Regions from separate parts of the Pseudomonas sp. GW822-FHT03F04 genome, predicted to be linked through region 1. Evidence: predicted binding sites of a transcription regulator. Region 1 holds the regulator's gene; each other region holds the start of a gene.
What was found. The regulator FliA, encoded in region 1, starts transcription of late flagellar genes. The targets are predictions, from matches to a motif close to CTAAAGTTTNNNNNNNNNNNGCCGNTAA.
Positions count from the first base shown of each region.

Region 1 (4,732 bases):
ACTCGAATTCGGCGTCGGTGATTTCATCGCTGGCTGCTTCATCGGAAGCAGGCGCAGCGGCAGCCGCCGGTGCTTCGGCTTCGGCCTTGACGGCGTTCAGCGAGTCCAGCAACTGTTCAAATTCGTTATCGGTGATATCGCCCGAATCGCCTTCGACGACCAGTTCTTCGATCATCTCGGCAACAGGCGAAGCCGGGGCTTCATCCGCCGATTGCGGTTCAGCCAGACGCGCCAGGGCGGCCAGCAGTTCCGGGGTTGCGGCAGTAATCGGGCTGCGATCGCGGACTTCGCTGAACATGCTGTTCACCGCGTCCAGCGCTTCGAGCACCACGTCCATCAGTTCTGCATCTACGCGACGTTCACCCTTGCGCAGGATGTCGAACACGTTTTCGGCGATGTGACAGCACTCCACCAGCTCATTGAGCTGAAGGAAGCCGGCGCCCCCTTTTACAGTGTGGAAACCGCGAAAAATTGCGTTGAGCAGATCTGCGTCATCCGGGCGGCTTTCCAGCTCGACCAGTTGTTCGGACAGTTGCTCAAGAATCTCGCCGGCCTCAACCAGGAAATCCTGAAGGATCTCTTCATCGGCGCCGAAGCTCATTAATGGGGTGCTCCTACAGGTCTAAAAACCCAGAAAACTAAAATCCAAGGCTGGATAGCAAATCGTCCACATCGTCCTGACCGGACACAACGTCTTCTCGTTTATCGGCATGAATCTGCGGACCTTCACCCTGCGAGAGATGTTTTTGTGGATCTTTTTCAGCGAGCATTGCCGCACGGTCATGTTCGATGCCCGCAAAGCGGTCCACCTGACTGGCCATGAGCACGAGTTTGAGCAGATTGCTTTCGACTTCGGTGACCAATTGGGTCACGCGCTTGATCACCTGACCTGTGAGGTCCTGGTAATCCTGGGCCAGCAGAATGTCGTTGAGGTTGCTCGACACCGCGCGGTTGTCCGCGCTGCTGCGTGCCAGAAAACCGTCGACCCGACGCGCCAGTTCGCGGAACTCTTCAGCCCCGACTTCACGGCGCATGAAACGTCCCCAGTCGGCACTCAATGCCTGGGCTTCGTCAGCCAGGCCATTGACCACCGGCGTGGCGCTTTCGACCAGGTCCATGGTGCGGTTGGCCGCAGCTTCAGTCAGCTTGACCACATAGCCCAGACGCTCGGTCGCATCAGTGATCTGCGACACTTCCTCGGCCTGCGGCATATGCGGGTCGATCTGGAAGTTGACGATTGCACTGTGCAGTTCGCGCGTGAGCTTGCCCACTTCCTGGTACAGGCCACGGTCACGGGTCTGATTGAGCTCATGGATCAGTTGCACAGCGTCGCCGAACCTGCCTTTTTCAAGGCTTTCGACCAGTTCGACCGCGTGTTTTTTCAGAGTCGACTCGAAGTCGCCCTGTGAAGATTCGTTATGCTCCATAGCTCCCCCGCGCGTCATCAGCCGATGCGTTCGAAAATCTTCTCGATTTTTTCTTTCAGCGCCTGAGCCGTGAAAGGTTTGACCACGTAGCCGTTAACGCCGGCCTGGGCCGCTTCGATGATCTGCTCGCGCTTGGCTTCAGCAGTCACCATCAGCACTGGCAGGTGCTTGAGTTTTTCATCGGCGCGCACGTGACGCAGCAGGTCGATACCGGTCATGCCAGGCATGTTCCAGTCGGTCACCAGAAAGTCGATGCTGCCGCTGTTGAGCACCGGAATGGCAGTGGTGCCATCGTCGGCTTCAACGGTGTTGGTGAACCCAAGGTCACGCAACAGGTTCTTGATGATCCGCCGCATCGTTGAGAAGTCATCAACGATGAGGATTTTCATGTCTTTGTTCAATTCGACCTCCAAGCAGTCTTAAACGCGCCCAGCACCTGGACGCGCCATTTCAATCAATCCGGCAAAGCACTCGATGACTGTCTGGAGCACAACAGAGCAAGACCGGTGCCGTTCACCACCGCACCAGCCTCGTTCGCAGCGTCCCCACACTGCCTTCAGCGCGCTCGCCACTCCCCCAAACGCCCCCGCAAGCGGGCCGCGCACTGGCTGTGTAACTGGCTGACCCGCGATTCACTGACGCCAAGGACTTCACCGATTTCCTTGAGGTTCAGCTCTTCGTCGTAGTACAGCGCCAACACCAGTCGCTCACGCTCCGGCAAATTGGCAATCGCGTCCGCCAACGCAGCCTGGAAGCGCTCATCTTCCAGATCGCGCGACGGCTCAAGATGAGCACTTGCGCCATCCTCGTGCAGCCCTTCGTGTTCGCCGTCCTGCAACAGGTCGTCGAAACTGAACAGTCGGCTGCCCAAGGTGTCGTTCAAAATCCCGTAGTAATCGTCGAGACTCAATTGGAGTTCGGCCGCAACCTCGTGATCTTTAGCGTCACGGCCGGTTTTAGCTTCAATCGAGCGAATCGCGTCGCTGACCATACGGGTGTTGCGGTGAACCGAGCGCGGTGCCCAGTCCCCCTTGCGTACTTCATCGAGCATCGCGCCGCGGATCCGGATGCCCGCGTACGTTTCGAAACTGGCGCCTTTGCTGGCGTCGTATTTGGTCGAGACTTCGAGCAGGCCGATCATTCCGGCCTGGATCAGGTCTTCGACCTGCACACTGGCCGGCAATCGCGCCAGCAAGTGGTAAGCAATGCGTTTGACCAGTGGCGCGTAACGCTCGATCAGCTCGTACTGCGCGTCACGTGCCGACTTCTTGTAGAAATTCATACCGCTGGCGGTCATAGCACAGGTCCTGCCGTTTGCTGCACGAGGCGCTCGACGAAAAATTCGAGGTGGCCGCGCGGATTGGCGGGCAGCGGCCAGGTGTCGACCTTTTGCGCGATCGCCTTGAACGCCAGTGCGCACTTGGAACGCGGGAAGGCTTCATAGACCGCACGCTGCTTCTGCACCGCCTTGCGCACGCTTTCGTCGTAAGGCACCGCACCGACGTATTGTAGGGCGACGTCGAGGAAGCGATCCGTGACCTTGGTCAACTTGGCGAACAGATTGCGACCTTCCTGCGGGCTCTGGGCCATGTTGGCCAGGACGCGGAAGCGGTTCATGCCGTAATCGCGGTTCAGCAGTTTGATCAGGGCGTAGGCGTCGGTGATTGAGGTCGGCTCGTCGCAGACCACCAGCAACACTTCTTGCGCAGCGCGAACGAAACTGACTACCGAGTCACCAATACCCGCAGCGGTGTCGATCACCAGTACGTCGAGATTGTCGCCGATGTCGCTGAACGCCTGAATCAGACCGGCATGCTGGGCCGGGCTCAGGTGAACCATGCTCTGCGTGCCGGAAGCGGCCGGCACGATGCGGATCCCGCCGGGGCCTTGCAACAGCACGTCGCGCAGCTCGCAGCGGCCCTCGATCACATCGGCCAGGGTACGTTTGGGCGTGAGGCCCAGCAGAACGTCGACGTTCGCCAGACCCAGGTCGGCGTCCAGCAGCATGACCCGACGGCCAAGCTCTGCCAGCGCCAGGGACAAGTTCACTGACACGTTAGTCTTGCCGACGCCACCTTTGCCGCCGGTCACCGCGATCACCTGTACGGGATGCATGCTGCCCATGTTATTTCTTTACCTTGTCTTGCATAGACGGAGGCCACATTACTGGCTGCGCGTTCACAACCGGAACAATGCATGGCAGACCATCGATGTAGGTACAAAAACTGTTCATTACCTCAGCCAACCTGCTTGGTGGGACTGTGGTAGATATCAGCGAACATGTCAGCCATGGCTTCTTCGCTGGGTTCTTCCTGCATTTGCACACTGACGGCGCGGCTGACCAATTGATGACGGCGCGGCAGATGCAGATCATCCGGAATCCGTGGGCCGTCGGTCAGGTAGGCGACCGGCAGTTCATGACTGATCGCCAGGCTCAGCACTTCGCCAAGGCTGGCCGTCTCATCCAGTTTAGTCAGGATGCACCCGGCGAGCCCGCAACGCTTGTAACTGTGATAAGCGGCGGTTAGAACCTGTTTCTGGCTGGTGGTTGCCAGAACCAGATAATTTTTTGACCGAATGCCACGACCGGCCAGGCTTTCCAGCTGCATGCGCAGTGCCGGATCGCTGGCCTGCAGGCCGGCGGTATCGATCAGCACCACGCGTTTGCGCAGCAGTGGATCCAGCGCCTGCACCAGGGACTGGCCCGGGTCGACGTGGGTCACCGACACATTGAGGATCCGGCCCAGGGTTTTCAACTGTTCCTGAGCACCGATGCGGAAGCTGTCCATGCTCACCAGCGCAATGTTCTGCGCGCCGTACTTGAGCACGTAACGGGCGGCCAGCTTGGCCAGGGTGGTGGTCTTGCCCATGCCGGCAGGACCGACCATGGCAATGATCCCGCCCTCTTCCAGCGGCTCGACTTCCGGCGTGGCGATCATCCGCGCCAGGTGCGCCAGCAACATGCGCCAGGCCTGACGAGGTTCTTCGATATCGCTGGTCAGCGCCAGCAGGTCGCGGGACAACGGGCCGGACAAGCCGATGCGTTGCAGACGACGATAAAGGTTCGCCTGAGCCGGACGGCTGCCTTGCAGCTGATTCCAGGCCAGAGTGCCGAGCTGCACTTCCATCAGCTCGCGCAGGCTGTTGAGTTCGAAACGCATCGAATCCAGCGCACGCGGATCAACGCCAGCGGCAGCCGGTGCAGGCGCAGGTGCCGGACGCGCCGGAGCAGCGTAAGTCGGTTCTGTCAGAGGCTCGGCAGCCGTCAGCGGCAGGCCGGCGGTCAATGGCAGACCGGAGAACAA
Region 1 covers NZ_JBXANF010000004.1:539,501-544,232, reverse strand. The annotation lists gene AC1RMX_RS12175 (chemotaxis protein CheA) at 1-601, opposite strand, end outside; gene AC1RMX_RS12170 (protein phosphatase CheZ) at 639-1,427, opposite strand; gene AC1RMX_RS12165 (chemotaxis response regulator CheY) at 1,445-1,816, opposite strand; gene fliA (RNA polymerase sigma factor FliA) at 1,984-2,724, opposite strand; gene fleN (flagellar synthesis regulator FleN) at 2,721-3,551, opposite strand; gene flhF (flagellar biosynthesis GTPase FlhF) at 3,665-4,732, opposite strand, start outside.

Region 2 (4,732 bases), on a different contig from region 1:
AGACCGGTGAGGTAATCGAAGAATGCGATCGCACAGGCCGCCTGGTGATGACCAATCTCACCCGGCGGTTGATGCCGCTGATTCGTTACCCGGTCGGCGACCGCGCCTGTTGGCGAGAACTCGAGCGAACGCCCACGCGCAAATTCGCGCTGATGGGCCGCAGCGCCGACAGCCAGCGAGTCAGGGTGGGAATCCTGACGCTGCTGCCCGATGAAATCGGCGATACGGTGCAACGCCTCACCGGCAGTGACGATTGGCAACTGGTGATCGAACAGGCCGGAACGAAAGATATCCTGCGCCTGAAATGGGCTCCGGACGCTGTGCAATCCGCTTCGGCAGACACCGACCGGAGGCTGCACCACGCGTTGATTGAACACTACCCGTTGATCGAACAACTCAATGCCGATCACTTGCTGGACGTGGAGATTCACTGCTGCACGGTTCAAGACCTGTCACGCCATCCGCGCTCCGGCAAACGCCAGCGCGTACTGGATCTGCGCGTCTACGACAGCCTGCCCATGGAACAGCGCTGATGGAAACAGTCACCCTGCGCAGTTACCGCAACAGCGACGCTGTGGCCGTGAGCAACCTGTTCCGAAAAACCTACGGCGATCTTTACGCCCAGCCTCACGTCTATCTGCCCTGCATGATCGATCGCAACCATGCGCTGGGTCGCTGGCACTCTCTGGTCGCCGTCGCCGAAGATCAAATGCTGGGACACGCGACCTTGATTCGTGCCAAGGGATCGCACATCGCCGAGCTGGCATTGAGCGTGGTTGCCCCCGAAACCCGAGGTCAGAACATTGCCACTCGCCTGGGACGGCAGCTGTTGATTCATGCGCAAGCCCTGGGATACCGGGGCGTGACGATCAAACAGGTCACCGGCCATCCCTACACACAGCGCATGGCAGCCAGTCTCGGCTTTCAGAGTGTCGGATGGCTGCCCGACCATGTCCCGTCTCCGTTCAATGCCTCAGCGCGGGAATCGCTGGTCATCGGTTACACGCCTGTCGACGATAACCGACGTCCGCTCCCGACCCAGGCGTGGCCCGAAAGCTGCCGGGATTTCATGAGGCAGATGTGCAGCGTGTTCGGAACACAGGACAGGGCCGCGCCCTGGGTGGGCGAACCGGTACAGCTGGAACAACAATTGAACCGGTATGAAGGCATTTTCAAAGAGATCGATGGCGGCTTGCTCAAGCAGTTGCAGGAACTGCCGGCGCATTGGCTCATTTCAGTCAGGCTCAGGCTGGCAAAGGAATTCGCAAGCGCTTTTCACTTGCTGACGACGGCGGGATTCGTGTTCACCGGGCTGGTGCCGGATGAGAGAGGAGCTGGCTGGCTGGCGTTGTTTCATCGTGGCGCCAGGCCACCGGCGTTGACGCTGATTTGCCCGCAGATGCAGCGGCTGCATGACGACCTGCAATCGCTCATTGCCAAGCCATCATCGTCCGTGTAACGCAAGAATGCCCAGGCCCTGCGCATCGGAGGGCCTGGTTTTACGCGATCAAGCCTTGGCGCTGACGCCTTTGTCGGTCGGAGGCGGACGTTCACCGCCCTGTCCGTAGGTTTTCAGGCTCTGCAGCACATAAATGGCTTTCTTGTACTCCGGGATCAACGTATTGGCGTACTTGTTGCCCTTGAGGCTGTTGTTGTTGATGGTGTCCAGTTGCGTGGCGAAATATTCCAGCGCATTGAACTTGGCATCCGGGTCTTTCTGAATGCCGAACCGATCGAACTTGTCACCGGCATTGAGCAGCGTCATCGAGGTCACTTCGGAAATAAGGCCCCGGCTGCGCAGGAAGTCAGTCAGTTTGCCCAATTGCTTGGGAGTGACGTTTTCCGGATCGAACCCCTTGATGTTCTTGTGCAAACGCTGCTTGTCCATTTCCGCCGTGTTGAGAACGGTGGGGTCGTTGCCGACCAGGGCCAGCATCTGCTTGACCTTCACGCTTTGAGAAACCGGTTTGCCCGAGCTCCCTGCATCTCGAACCAGCAAACCTGCCTTGGGCTGCCACGCGCCGGTATAACCAACGGTCATGAGCGTGCTCCTTGCGAAAAGAACATGAAAATATCCTTGTGGAACGTCTTGAGTTGCCCGGAGTATCGGCCGGCAAACTGATGTCACCAATCTGTTTTTCACTTTTTTACAAATTTTGTACATTCTCGATACAAAGCACTGCAAGCCCCGCAGATATTGAGCCAGAGCCGCTTGGCCAGTCCGGCGAAAATCGGCTTTTTACTCTAACGAACGGGCTGGTTAGTTTGCATGTGTCGGATCTGTTACTTGCCGGTCAGCGTTTCAAAACTTTTTAGCACGTGAGTACCTAAAGCTTCCTCGCGCCGCGACGATACGTAAGGGATACCCCTACTGTTTTACTCCTCGCCCCTAATAAGAAACGCTGCTCAAGGACCGGTCTCCATGCCCGCATTCCGTACCATTCAGGCTCGCTACACGCTGTTTCTGGTTCTATTTATCCTGTTGCTGTCGGTCCTGACCGTGGTGGGCATCAGCCAGTTGGTCGCGCCGAAACTGCGTCATACCGAAGAACAGGTCGTGCTCAACCGCATTGCCGAGGTCGCCGAGCAGATCCAGGGCGAACTGAACAAGGTTCAATCGCAGCAACGCAGCATCACCCAGACCATCCCGCTGCTCGACAGTGCCGCCATCGATACGGTGCTGCCGGGGCTGGTGGACCAGTACGGTGAATTGAAAGTATTTGGCGGTGGTATCTGGCCACTACCCGGTCAGCGTGAGGCGGGACGCAACAAGTTCAGCACCTTCTGGCATCGCGACAGCTCCGGCAAACTCGCCGTGAACACCTTCTGGAACAGCGACGCAGCGCCCAACTATTACGACCAGAGCTGGTACAAGGGCGGCCTGCAGACCCCGCGCGGCCAATGCGCCTGGGCCGCCGCCTATAAAGACGATGCCAGCGCCGAACCACGCACCAACTGCGCCATGGCCATCCAGAAGAACGGCACGACCTGGGGTGTATCGACCATCGACGTGACGCTGGGCTTCTTCAACGACCTGGTGGCGCGCAAGGAAAAAGACCTCAGCGCCGAAATGCTGATCGTCGAGGCCGACGGCAAGATCATCAGCAACAGTTCGCGCATCAATGGCCCGATCGTGCTGAAAAACATCAGCGAGCTGGCCGGCAGTTCACCGTTTGCCAGCCAGGTAAAAGCAGGCCTGCAACAGCGTGATCAGGCCCAGCGCGTCGAGTTCGACAATAACGGCGAAGCCAGCACCTTCTTCATGCGCCCGATCGAAGGCACGCCTTGGTTCCTCGCCACCGCCCTGCCGACCAAATTGATCACCGCCCAGCGCGATGACGTGCTCAGCACGCTGAGCCTGTTGCAGATCCCGCTGGTGATCCTGCTGGTGCTGTGGCAGGTCTATGCGATCCGCCAACTGATCCAGCGCATGAAGGCCCTGAAAGCCAACATCGATTTGCTGTCCAGCGGCGATGCCGACCTGACCCGCCGCATCACCATCCGCGCCGAAGATGAACTCGGCGCGATCGGTCACTCGGTCAACACCTTCATCGCCTACCTGCAAAACATGATCGGCGAAGTCACCCAGGCCACCGGCGCCATGGCTTCGAGCCTCGACAACCTGCAACGTACGTCGGCGCACACCAGTCAGATTCTGCTGCGCCACGCCTCGGAAACCGACCAGACCGTCACCGCGATCAACGAGATGAGTTCGACCGCTGAAAGCGTCGCGCAGAATGCCGCCGAAACCGCCGCCTTCACCCAGCGCGCCAACGAAAACGCCGACCGTTCGCGGGTGGTGGTCGGCGAAGCGTCGAGCAGCGTGGTCGCGCTGATCGACGAAGTGGCCAGCGCCACGCACAAGGTCGAAAGCATGCAACAGGACGCGCAGCGCATCACCGAGATTCTCGGGGTGATTGGCGCCATTGCCGGCCAGACCAACCTGCTGGCGCTGAACGCCGCCATCGAAGCCGCCCGCGCCGGTGAGCAGGGCCGCGGCTTTGCGGTGGTGGCCGACGAAGTACGCGCCCTCGCCGCTCGCACCCAGGCCAGCACTTCGGAAATCAACGAAATGTTGACCCGCCTGACCCAGGGCGTGAGTTCGTCGGTCAGCGCCATGGAAAACACCCAGGCCAGTTGCCAGTCGGCCGCCGACGCCACGGCGCGAGTCAACAGCGGCCTCGACGAGATGGCCGGCTCGGTCAGCCACATCAACAGCCTCAGCACGCAGATCGCCACCGCCGCCGAACAGCAAAGCGCCGTCACCGAAGAGATCAACCGCAGCATGGTGCAGATCCGTCACATGGTCGATGAACTGGTGCAAAGTGGTCAGGCCAGCGAGCTCAACACCCGACAGTTGCTGGAAGCCAACAGCCGGGTCGGCGCGATCATGGGCCGGTTCAAGGTGCGCTGATCCTTTGGCTTCCTGACAGATCTGTCATCTCTCGCTCAGCGGGCTGTCAGCCTTGATCTACGATCATGCTGGCAACCCGCCTTGTATTACTTGGAAACACTCCGTTGATGCCGGGCGGGAAAATCCGGTCAAAATGCGTTTTTTTTACCCCGAGCCGAGAGCCCTCCATGCGAAACCACCTGCGTCTGGCCGCCCTGAGCGCGCTATTCATCTCCTCCCTGGCGCAAGCCGCCGACCTCATCCCGATCGAAGTCCACCGCGACGCCAACTGCGGCTGCTGCAAAAAGTGGATCAGCCATCTGGAAGCCAACGGTTTCA
Region 2 covers NZ_JBXANF010000002.1:134,744-139,475, reverse strand. The annotation lists gene AC1RMX_RS04385 (phenylacetate--CoA ligase family protein) at 1-533, shown strand, start outside; gene AC1RMX_RS04380 (GNAT family N-acetyltransferase) at 533-1,459, shown strand; gene AC1RMX_RS04375 (hypothetical protein) at 1,508-2,041, opposite strand; gene AC1RMX_RS04370 (methyl-accepting chemotaxis protein) at 2,423-4,414, shown strand; gene AC1RMX_RS04365 (DUF411 domain-containing protein) at 4,582-4,732, shown strand, end outside.
Region 2: the regulator FliA is predicted to act here: its motif matches at 2,328-2,355, upstream of AC1RMX_RS04370 (methyl-accepting chemotaxis protein).

Region 3 (4,732 bases), on a different contig from region 1:
CAAGGATTTCGTGCAGGGGTTCGCCGATGATGCGATGGGCAATGTGCTGAAGCTGTTTGTGTAAGGCATGAAAAAGCCCGCTGCGGATCACTCCGCAGCGGGCTGTTTTTTGACCGCAAGCGATCAGATCTTGAAGCTGTCGACCAGTTGTTTCAAACGGTTGGCCTGCTGCGACAACGCATCGCAATCCTTCAACGTTTCATTGAGGTTTGCCACGCTCTGCTGGTTCAGCAGGTTGATCTGGTTGACGTCGACGTTGAGGGTTTCCACCACCGCAGTCTGCTCTTCGGTAGCCGCTGCCACCGACTGGTTCATGCCGTCGATTTCGCCGATGCGCTGGGTCACGCTGACCAGACGCAGACCGGCCTGGTTCGCCACTTCAACGCTCTCTTCGCTGGACGCCTGACTGGCGTTCATGGTGGTCACCGCTTCACGGGAGCCGACCTGCAGCGAGGTGATCATCTTGTGGATCTCTTCCGCCGATTCCTGGGTGCGGTGAGCGAGGTTGCGCACCTCGTCCGCCACCACCGCGAAACCGCGTCCGGCTTCACCGGCACGGGCCGCTTCGATGGCCGCGTTGAGCGCCAGCAGGTTGGTCTGCTGGGAGATGCCTTTGATCACATCGAGAATGTGGCCGATGTTGTCGGTGCTCGCATTCAGGGTTTCGATCTGGGTGCACGACAGGCTGATCTTTTGCGACAGCTCGGTCATCGCCTGAATCGTCTGCTCGACCACCTGACGACCATCATCGGCCTGCTCGCTCGCGCCGCTGGCGTGTTGCGAAGCATCGGCGGCGTTGCGGGCGATTTCCTGGGTGGCGGCACCCAATTGATTGATCGCCGCAGCCACGCTGTTGGTGCGCGCGCTTTGCTCGTCGGAACCGATGATCGAGGCGTTGGACGATGCCATCACCCGTTGCGACAGGTCGTGTACGTGGCGAGTCGCGGAAGACACTTCGGAGATGGAGGCGTGAATCCGCTCCACGAACTGGTTGAACGAACTGCCCAGCTCGCCGAACTCGTCTTTGCTTTCCACTACCAGACGACGGGTCAGATCGCCTTCGCCCTGGGCGATGTCCTGCATCGCACGGCCCATGGTGATCAGCGGACGCATCAGCACGGTGATCAACAGGCTCAGGAAGACCGCAATCGCGCCCACTGCGACGAACATCGCGATCAGTGCCGAAGTACGGAACTGGCTGAGTGCGGCGTAGGCCTTGTCGCGGTCGATCGACAGACCGATGTACCACTCGGCATTCGGCAGACCGGTGACCGGGGTGAACGACAGGATGCGCTCCTGACCGTTGAGCACCACGTTCTGGTTGCCCTTCTGGATACGCACATCAGCGTTCGGGTAGATGTCCTTGAGGTTCTTCATCACCTGGTCTTTGTCCGGGCTGACGATCACCTGACCGTCACCGCTGACCAGGAACGCGTGGCCCAGGCCACCGAAGTCCACCGAGTTGATGATCTTCACCAGGGTTTCCAGGCTCAGGTCACCGCCCACCACACCGAGCAGCTCGCCGTTCTTTTTCACTGGCATGGCGATGGTCACCACCAGACCGCCGACGGCAGCCATGTAAGGCGGGGTCAGCATGGTCTGGTCAGCGGCCACGGCCTGCTTGTACCAGGGACGCTGACGCGGGTCGTAGCCGTCCGGCATCTTCGCGTCAGGGCGCTGGGTGAACACACCGTTGGCCTGGCCGACGTAGGTGAACTGGAAGTTCGAGGTGAAAGCCGGTTGATCGACCAGCCCAGGGAAGTCGGCGTTCTTGCCTTGATGGGCGACGTTCTGCGCGAGGTTTTCCAGCACCAGAATCCGCCCGCTCATCCAGTTCTGCACACTGCTGGCGGTCAGGTCGCCGGCCTGCTGGACGGAGGACTGGAGGTTCTGGCGAATGGTGTTTCGCTGCAGATAGTCGTTGTACAGAGTGAACAGCGCGAACGCCAGGACCACGACGCCCGAGGCGGCCAACAGGATTTTATGGCTGAACTTGAGATTCATTTCATGGGACTTCTTATGCCAAAAGTGGGGATGCGTTCCGGATGCAACATTCCATGTACAGCGCAGGCAGCGTTCTGATGGCCGCTCTACTTTGGTGCACGCATGTCTCACCAGTCTGTCGGCACGCTTCGGAGAAAACTTAGCGCTTTGTAGGAAATGGACGGCATTTCTGCCAGATTCCCGCCGAACGGCGTGCCAGAGCGTTCGCCTGTCATTTTTTGATGACTGTTTTGCAGCGCCGGTTGCAAATTCTGTAACCCTTGATGACAATGCGACTAATTATCATTTGTGACGTTCGGGCTGTCGCGTTCATGTCCTCACCTGAGTTTGCAGTACAGGCGCTTTACAGTCGTCATCACGGCTGGCTCAACGGCTGGTTGCGCGCGCGACTGGGCAATGCGGCCGATGCGGCGGATCTGGCCCAGGACACGTTCGTTCGCCTGCTGCAACGCACCGAACGTCTCGAACTCAAGGCGCCCCGCGCGTTTCTGCGCACCATCGCTCGTGGGTTGGTGATCGACCATTGGCGTCGTGAGGAAATCGAACGCGCGTATCTGGAAACCATCGCACACTTGCCGGAAGCCGAAACACCCAGCGCCGAATCCCGCGCAATGGTGATCGAGCTGCTGGAAAGCATTGCCCGCATGCTTGAAGGACTGAAGCCAAAAGTACGTCAGGCGTTTCTGCTGGCGCAGTGCGAAGGCTTGACCCACAAGCAGATCGCCGAGCAGATGGGCCTGTCCTTGCGCTCGGTGGAGCGCTACGTCGCCGATGCGCTGTATCACTGCTACGTGCTGCGGTACGAAAGCTGATGCCGGTGGATAACGTGTCACTCGCCCGCCGCGCCGAGCCACCGCAACAAGTGGTCAAACAGGCGATCCACTGGCTGCTGCGCCTGCGCAATAACCACGGCAATCCGCGCCTGAACCACCAATGTGAACAATGGCGCGCCGAGCACCACGATCACGAACTGGCCTGGCAGCGGGTGCAGTCGTTGCAAAGTGAGCTGACCCAAAATCTGCGTGCCGTTCCGGGTGCGCAAGTGGCATTCAACACACTGGAAAACAGTGCGCAGAGCCTGGGTCGCCGTCAGGCGTTGAAGCTGCTGTCCGGCGCGTTGTTGATGGGCTCCGCCGCGTGGCTGGCCAAAGACACGTCAGCCTGGCAGCAGTGGAGCGCCGATTACGCTACCGCCACCGGCGAGCGCCGCGGATTCCAGTTGCCCGACGGTACGCGGATCGAACTGAACACGGCCACCGCCGTGGACCTCGATTACACCGCGCAACAGCGGCTGATCAAACTGACCCGGGGCGAGATCATCGTGACCTGCGGCGGCGCCGACGAAGGTTCGGGGATTGATCGACCGCTGCGAGTGCAAAATCGTCATGGCAGTTATGAGCCGTTCGACGCTCGATTCATCCTGCGTCAGGAAGGTGATTGCACGCGCCTGAGCGTCACCAGTGGCCGAGTAGCGATTCATTCGCCGCGGACGAGCGATGGCGCTTCCACCGAGGTGCTTGCCGGTCAGAGTTACTTGATCGATCACCATCAGGCGCGTCCCGCTCCGCCGCTGGACATGGATGCCGGCGCCTGGATCGACGGGCTTATCGTGACGCGCAATATGCGCCTGGGTGACTTCCTCAATGAGGTTGGCCGCTACCGTCAGGGCTTCCTGAATTGCGCCCCGCAAGTGGCGGATCTGCGCTTGTCCGGCGTGTTCCGCCTCGATGACACCGACAAGTTGCTGGCGATCCTGCCGCAAACCCTGCCGGTGCAATTGCGCTATCGCACCCGCTGGTGGGTAACGCTGGAACGAGCAGTCTGAAATTTTTTGGCGGGTTTTCGTGGCAAGGCCGGCTTAGTCAGTAAGCACTTCAATTCAGCCTTCGCGACTTGCCACGGAAACCTACAATGACTGCGCGCGTTATCTGTAAGAACCCTCTGAATTTCACTGCCGAATCGGGCCTTCTGCGCCACGCCGTTCGGGCCGCGTTGTTCTCCACGGCACTGGGCGTCGGCCTGCTGCCGAACCTGAGCGTCGCGGCGAGCGGCAGTGAGGTCAGCAGCCATCGCTACAACATCGCCGCCGGGCCATTGGGCGAGGCGCTGAACCAGTTCGCGCGCCAGGCCGGCATCACGTTGTCGATGACCCCACAGCAGACTCAAGGCCGGCAATCACCCGGCGTGCAGGGCGAATATTCGGCAGATCAGGCGTTGAGTCATCTGCTCGGTGGCTCGGGTCTGGAGGCGGTCAGCCAGGACGGCAGCAGCTATGTGTTGCGCTCCGTCACGGAAACCGAAGCCCTGGCCCTGCCGACCACTGACATCAAAGGTTTTGCCCTCGGCAACGCGCTGGGCAGCATGGACGGCTACAACGCAACGCACAGTCAGATCGCCACCAAAACCAGTACCGCGCTGCTGGAAACCTCGCAAAGCGTGTCCGTGGTCACCCGCGAGCAAATGGACGATCAGGGCTCGCAAACCGTGTCCCAGGCCATGCGCTACACCCCCGGTGTGCTGACCAACCCCTATGGCGCCACGCACCGTTACGACTATGTGGCGATGCGCGGCTTCAACGATGGCTCGGTGGATAACATCTACCTCGACGGCCTCAAGTCCATGGGCGACAGCGGCACCTACAGCACCATGCAGGTCGATCCTTATTTCCTCGAGCGCGTGGACATTCTCAAAGGCCCGTCGTCGGTGTTGTACGGCCGCAGTTCACCGG
Region 3 covers NZ_JBXANF010000003.1:658,195-662,926, forward strand. The annotation lists gene AC1RMX_RS09515 (SRPBCC family protein) at 1-64, shown strand, start outside; gene AC1RMX_RS09520 (methyl-accepting chemotaxis protein) at 124-2,004, opposite strand; gene AC1RMX_RS09525 (sigma-70 family RNA polymerase sigma factor) at 2,316-2,816, shown strand; gene AC1RMX_RS09530 (FecR domain-containing protein) at 2,816-3,829, shown strand; gene AC1RMX_RS09535 (TonB-dependent siderophore receptor) at 3,916-4,732, shown strand, end outside.
Region 3: the regulator FliA is predicted to act here: its motif matches at 2,120-2,147, upstream of AC1RMX_RS09520 (methyl-accepting chemotaxis protein).

Region 4 (4,732 bases), on a different contig from region 1:
ACAGCACCGGTTTCAGATTCCACAGCAGCAGCCCGGCACCGAGCGCCATCAGCCACGCCAGCCACAACCCGGCCTGGGTCAGTTTGGCGGCGCCGATAATATCGCCGGCACCCTGACGGATTGCCACCAGGGTGCCGACCGCCGCGATCACGCCGATGCAGAAGATCGACACGAACGAATAGCTCGCCGCACCCAGACCGCCACCGGCCAGCGCTTCGGGGCTGAGGCGGGCCATCATCAGGGTGTCGGTCAGCACCATCAGCATGTGTGCCAACTGCGAGGCAATCAACGGCCCCGCCAGCCGCAGGATGGCCCAGAGTTCGGTACGCACAGGACGCTGCATGGTGTTCACATCCGTATAAAAGAAGGGGCAAGAGACCGTCGATTCTCAGGGTTTGGCGCGGCTTGCACAAAGGGATAAAAAGGATGGATGGCATGATTAAAACTCATCCAGGAGCAATTCTGCTAAGTTGGCGCAATCCCGCCATTGGAGCGCTGTACATGTCCCGTCGCCTTCCACCCTTGTATGCCCTGCGCGCATTCGAAGCGGCGGCACGCCACAGTTCGTTCACCCGCGCTGCCGAAGAACTGTCGATCACTCAGAGTGCGGTCAGCCGGCATATCCGCACGCTCGAAGAGCACTTCGCCTGTCGGCTGTTCCATCGCAGCGGACGCAATTTGCAACTGACCGAATCGGCGCGCTTGCTGCTGCCGGGCATCCGCGAGGGGTTCGCCGCGCTGGAGCGAGCCTGCAATACCTTGCGCGCCGAAGATGACATCCTGCGCATGAAGGCCCCGTCGACCCTGACCATGCGCTGGTTGCTGGCGCGGCTCAGTCGCTTTCGCCATTTGCAGCCGGGCAATGAAGTGCAACTGACCAGTGCCTGGATGGACGTGGATTCGGTGGACTTCAACAACGAACCTTTCGATTGCGCGGTGCTGCTGAGCGACGGGCATTTTCCGCCGGACTGGGAGGCCAGCCTGCTGTTTCCGGAAGAGCTGATTCCGGTGGGCGCCCCGAGTCTTTTGCACGACCAGCCCTGGGATGTGGCGCGACTGGCCAGCGCCGAATTGCTGCACCCGACGCCGGATCGCCGCGACTGGCGCAGTTGGCTGGAGCACATGGGACTGTCGGATCAGGTATCGCTCAAGGGCGGGCAGGTGTTCGATACCCTGGAACTGGGGATGATCGCGGCGGCCCGGGGTTATGGCGTGTCGATGGGTGATTTGCTGATGGTGGCCGAGGATGTCGCGCAAGGGCGTTTGAGTCTGCCGTGGCCGACGGCAGTTGCCAGTGGCCTGAATTATTACCTGGTGTGGCCAAAGACCCGTCCGGGAGGTGAACGTTTGCGCCGGCTCAGCGACTTCCTGCAAGGCGAAGTCCACGCCATGGTGTTGCCGCCGGTCACGCGCTTGAGCTGAAACGTTCGAGCCGCCACAATGCCGGCCTTCGGCCATAACCCCGCTGTGCACTCAAGTATTCGGCTTTACCGCCGAATACGTGCAAGTGGGACCGTCGTGCCGGTTCCAGGCTTCACCCCCATTATTAGAATTTTCCGAGCCGCGATCAGGGAGGATCCGCAGACTCGGCCAGGAGCTGTCCATGTCTCAACCTCGCGCCCGGATCGCCTCGCAGCTGGGCCTCGCGCTCGCCGTGATACTGGCGGTTGTCATCAGTGGCAGTACGGTGTTCGCCCTGCGTTCGCTGGACACCGCCAACCTCGCCACCCGTGAAGAACACCTGGCCAGCGAGGCACGTCTGCTCGCCGACCAGTTGAGCACCTTCCACGGCACGCTGCGTGAAAGCACCCAGCGCCTGAGCGGGTTGTTCGAGAAGCGCTTCAGCGCGGGCCTGAGCATTCACCCGAGCGAGCCGGTCAGTGTGGCGGGCACCCAGACCCCGGGCCTGCACCTGGGCAGCGAAGTGTTGAACAACAACTTCAAGGAAGTCGACGAGTTCAAGCAGATGACGGCGGGCGTTGCCACGCTGTTCGTGCGCAGCGGCGAAGACTTCGTGCGGGTCAGCACCTCGCTGACCAAACAGGATGGCACCCGCGCCATCGGCACCTTGCTCGATCACGCTCACCCGGCTTATGCGAAGTTGATGGCGGGGCAGGGCTACGTCGGCCGTGCGCTGCTGTTTGATCGCTCCTACATGACTCAGTACACCCCGGTGCGTGACAGCAGCGGCAAGGTGATCGCGGTATTGTTCGTCGGCTTCGATTACACCGACGCGCAAAACGCCCAGTTCGACAACCTCAAGCGTTTCCGCATCGGCCAGAGCGGCTCCCTGGCGCTGCTGGACGAACAGAATAAATGGCTGGTTGCGCCAGCGGGCGTGCAGGCGCCGGATCAAGCGGTGCCGGTGGTCAACGGTCTGGCGAAGACGCCGGGCAAGGGCCGGTTCTGGAGCGACAAATCCGAAGACTTCTACAGCATCGCCGTACCGTTCGAGGGTGGACCGTGGTCGGTGGTGGCGAGCATGCCGAAATCCGAGATCCGCGAAGTGACCTGGAGCGTTGGCATCCAGTTGGCCATCGGCAGCCTGCTGGCGATGCTGATTGCGGTCGGTTCGGCGGTGTGGCTGCTGCGCAGCAAACTGCAACCGCTGGGTGATCTGGTGCGTCAGGCGGAAGCCCTGGGTGCCGGCGATCTGAGCGTGCGGCTGAACGTGTCGAGCAACGATGAAATCGGTCAGTTGGCCCGTGCCTTCAACCAGATGAGCCAGGCGCTGTCGACCATGGTCGAGCACATCCGCCGCGCTTCGGAAGAGGTCAACAGCCGTGCGCAGGCGCTGTCCGGTTTGTCCGGCGGCGCGTATGAAGGCATGGAGCAGCAGTCCGGCGAGATCACCAGCATGGCGGGTGCGGTTGAAGAGTTCTCCGCCACCTCGCTGAACATTGCCGACAACATGGGCAACACCCAGCGTCTGGCCCAGGAAAATGCCCAGCAGACCCAGATCGGTCGCAGCTCGATGGAAGAAGCGTCGTCCTCGCTGGAGCAGATTGCCGGCGCGCTGAACACCACGGCGACTGTAATCAACACGCTCGGTCAGCGCTCCCAGGAAATCGGCGGCATCGTCAGCGTGATCACCTCGATTGCCGAACAGACCAACCTGCTGGCACTCAACGCTGCGATTGAAGCGGCCCGTGCCGGTGAACAGGGTCGCGGTTTTGCTGTGGTGGCTGACGAGGTGCGCAATCTGGCGTCGCGTACCCGTCAGGCAACGGACGAAATCTCCGGGATGATCCACAGCATCCAGCAGGAAACCGGCAACGCCATCAGCACCATGGAGCAGGGCAACGTGCTGATGCAGGAAGGCCTGTCGCGCAATGCCAACGTCGCGTCGGCGCTGGCGCGGATCGATGAGCAGAGTCGTTCGGCGGGTCAGCAGTTCGCGGCGATCACCACCGCGACGCAGGAGCAGAGCAGCACCGCGACGTTGTTGAGCAGCAATCTGCAGAGCATCGCGATGGCCAACAGCGAGCAGCGCGAAGTGGTGTCGAACCTGGCCATTACGGCGAAGGAGCTGGAAAGCCTGGCGGCCGACCTGCGCCAAGAGGTCGACCGCTTCCGCTGAGAGGGCGTATCCGCTTACTGGTACGCGCAGAGGTCTTCGCTGGAGTCGACCTCTCCCCATTCTCCCGTGTAAGCAACGGCTTCGACGGGAACCTGGCCAGCATCGATGACGCGTTGCAGGGTGTTGGTCATGTGCATCTTGTCGCGTTGTTCCGGGGTCAGTTCGGCTCGTAGCCGAACGACCTCTGCCCAGCCCTCGGGGGTGAAGCGCAGCAGTCCCATGTATTGGCCCTGAACTTCGTCCACCGATTGCGGCTTGTTGCCGATTTCCGCCAGCGTGCCGGCGTTGGTCAGGCGGAACGTTTCGGCATCCAGCAGCGGATCACCGAAACGTTGCGTCCACAGTTCCAGCCAGTTGGGGTCATAGGTCACCGCCAGTGATGCCGTGTTGGCCATCAACGACTGAACGGCCGCCGGGCTGTAGAAAATATCGGAATAACTCACGAGGCACGGCTGCCCCTGCAGCCACGATTCGGCGCAGGCCAGTGACGACACCATGTTGGTGTCCGCCCAGCGCGGGTTGTGAAACTCGATCAGGCCACGGTCGGCCAGCAACTCATGCTTATAGCCGGTGACCACGGCGATTTCACTGATACCGGCCGCGCGCAGGGACTCCAACTGCCATTCGAGCAGGGGTTTGCCCCGCAACTCGACCAGGCACTTGGGCCGCTCATCCGTGAGGCTTTTCATGCGACTGCCACGTCCGGCAGCCAGAATAATGGCTTTCACAACACGTCTATCCCGTGGGTTATTGAGAGGAGTGGGGTTCGCCGAACAACTGCCGGATTCGCTGAAGATCGTGGAAGGCAAAATCCGCTTCACGTTCCGGGTGCCACATCCAGCCTTCCCACGGCAGCTGGAGGTGGCGGATGGCTTCGATTTCCCCGTCTTCGCTGCGCGCCATGACTTCAAACCCCTGCGGGCAACTGGCAAGAGCGAGGCCGTGATAGCTGTTCACTTCGGCGACGATCCGGCCGGACAACCGATGCCGGGTTCGCACATGACCGGTGACCGGTTTCAGCTCGCCGCCGGACCAGTGCGCCAGCATCTGCATGCCGCGACAAATGCCCAGCACTGGCAACTGACGCGCGCGCGCGTGATCCAGCAGCTCGCTTTCGGTACGGTCGCGGGCCGGGCACTGACCGATGTCATT
Region 4 covers NZ_JBXANF010000001.1:434,889-439,620, reverse strand. The annotation lists gene AC1RMX_RS02075 (NorM family multidrug efflux MATE transporter) at 1-343, opposite strand, end outside; gene AC1RMX_RS02070 (LysR substrate-binding domain-containing protein) at 502-1,422, shown strand; gene AC1RMX_RS02065 (methyl-accepting chemotaxis protein) at 1,604-3,580, shown strand; gene AC1RMX_RS02060 (phosphocholine cytidylyltransferase family protein) at 3,595-4,308, opposite strand; gene AC1RMX_RS02055 (gamma-glutamyl-gamma-aminobutyrate hydrolase family protein) at 4,328-4,732, opposite strand, start outside.
Region 4: the regulator FliA is predicted to act here: its motif matches at 1,473-1,500, upstream of AC1RMX_RS02065 (methyl-accepting chemotaxis protein).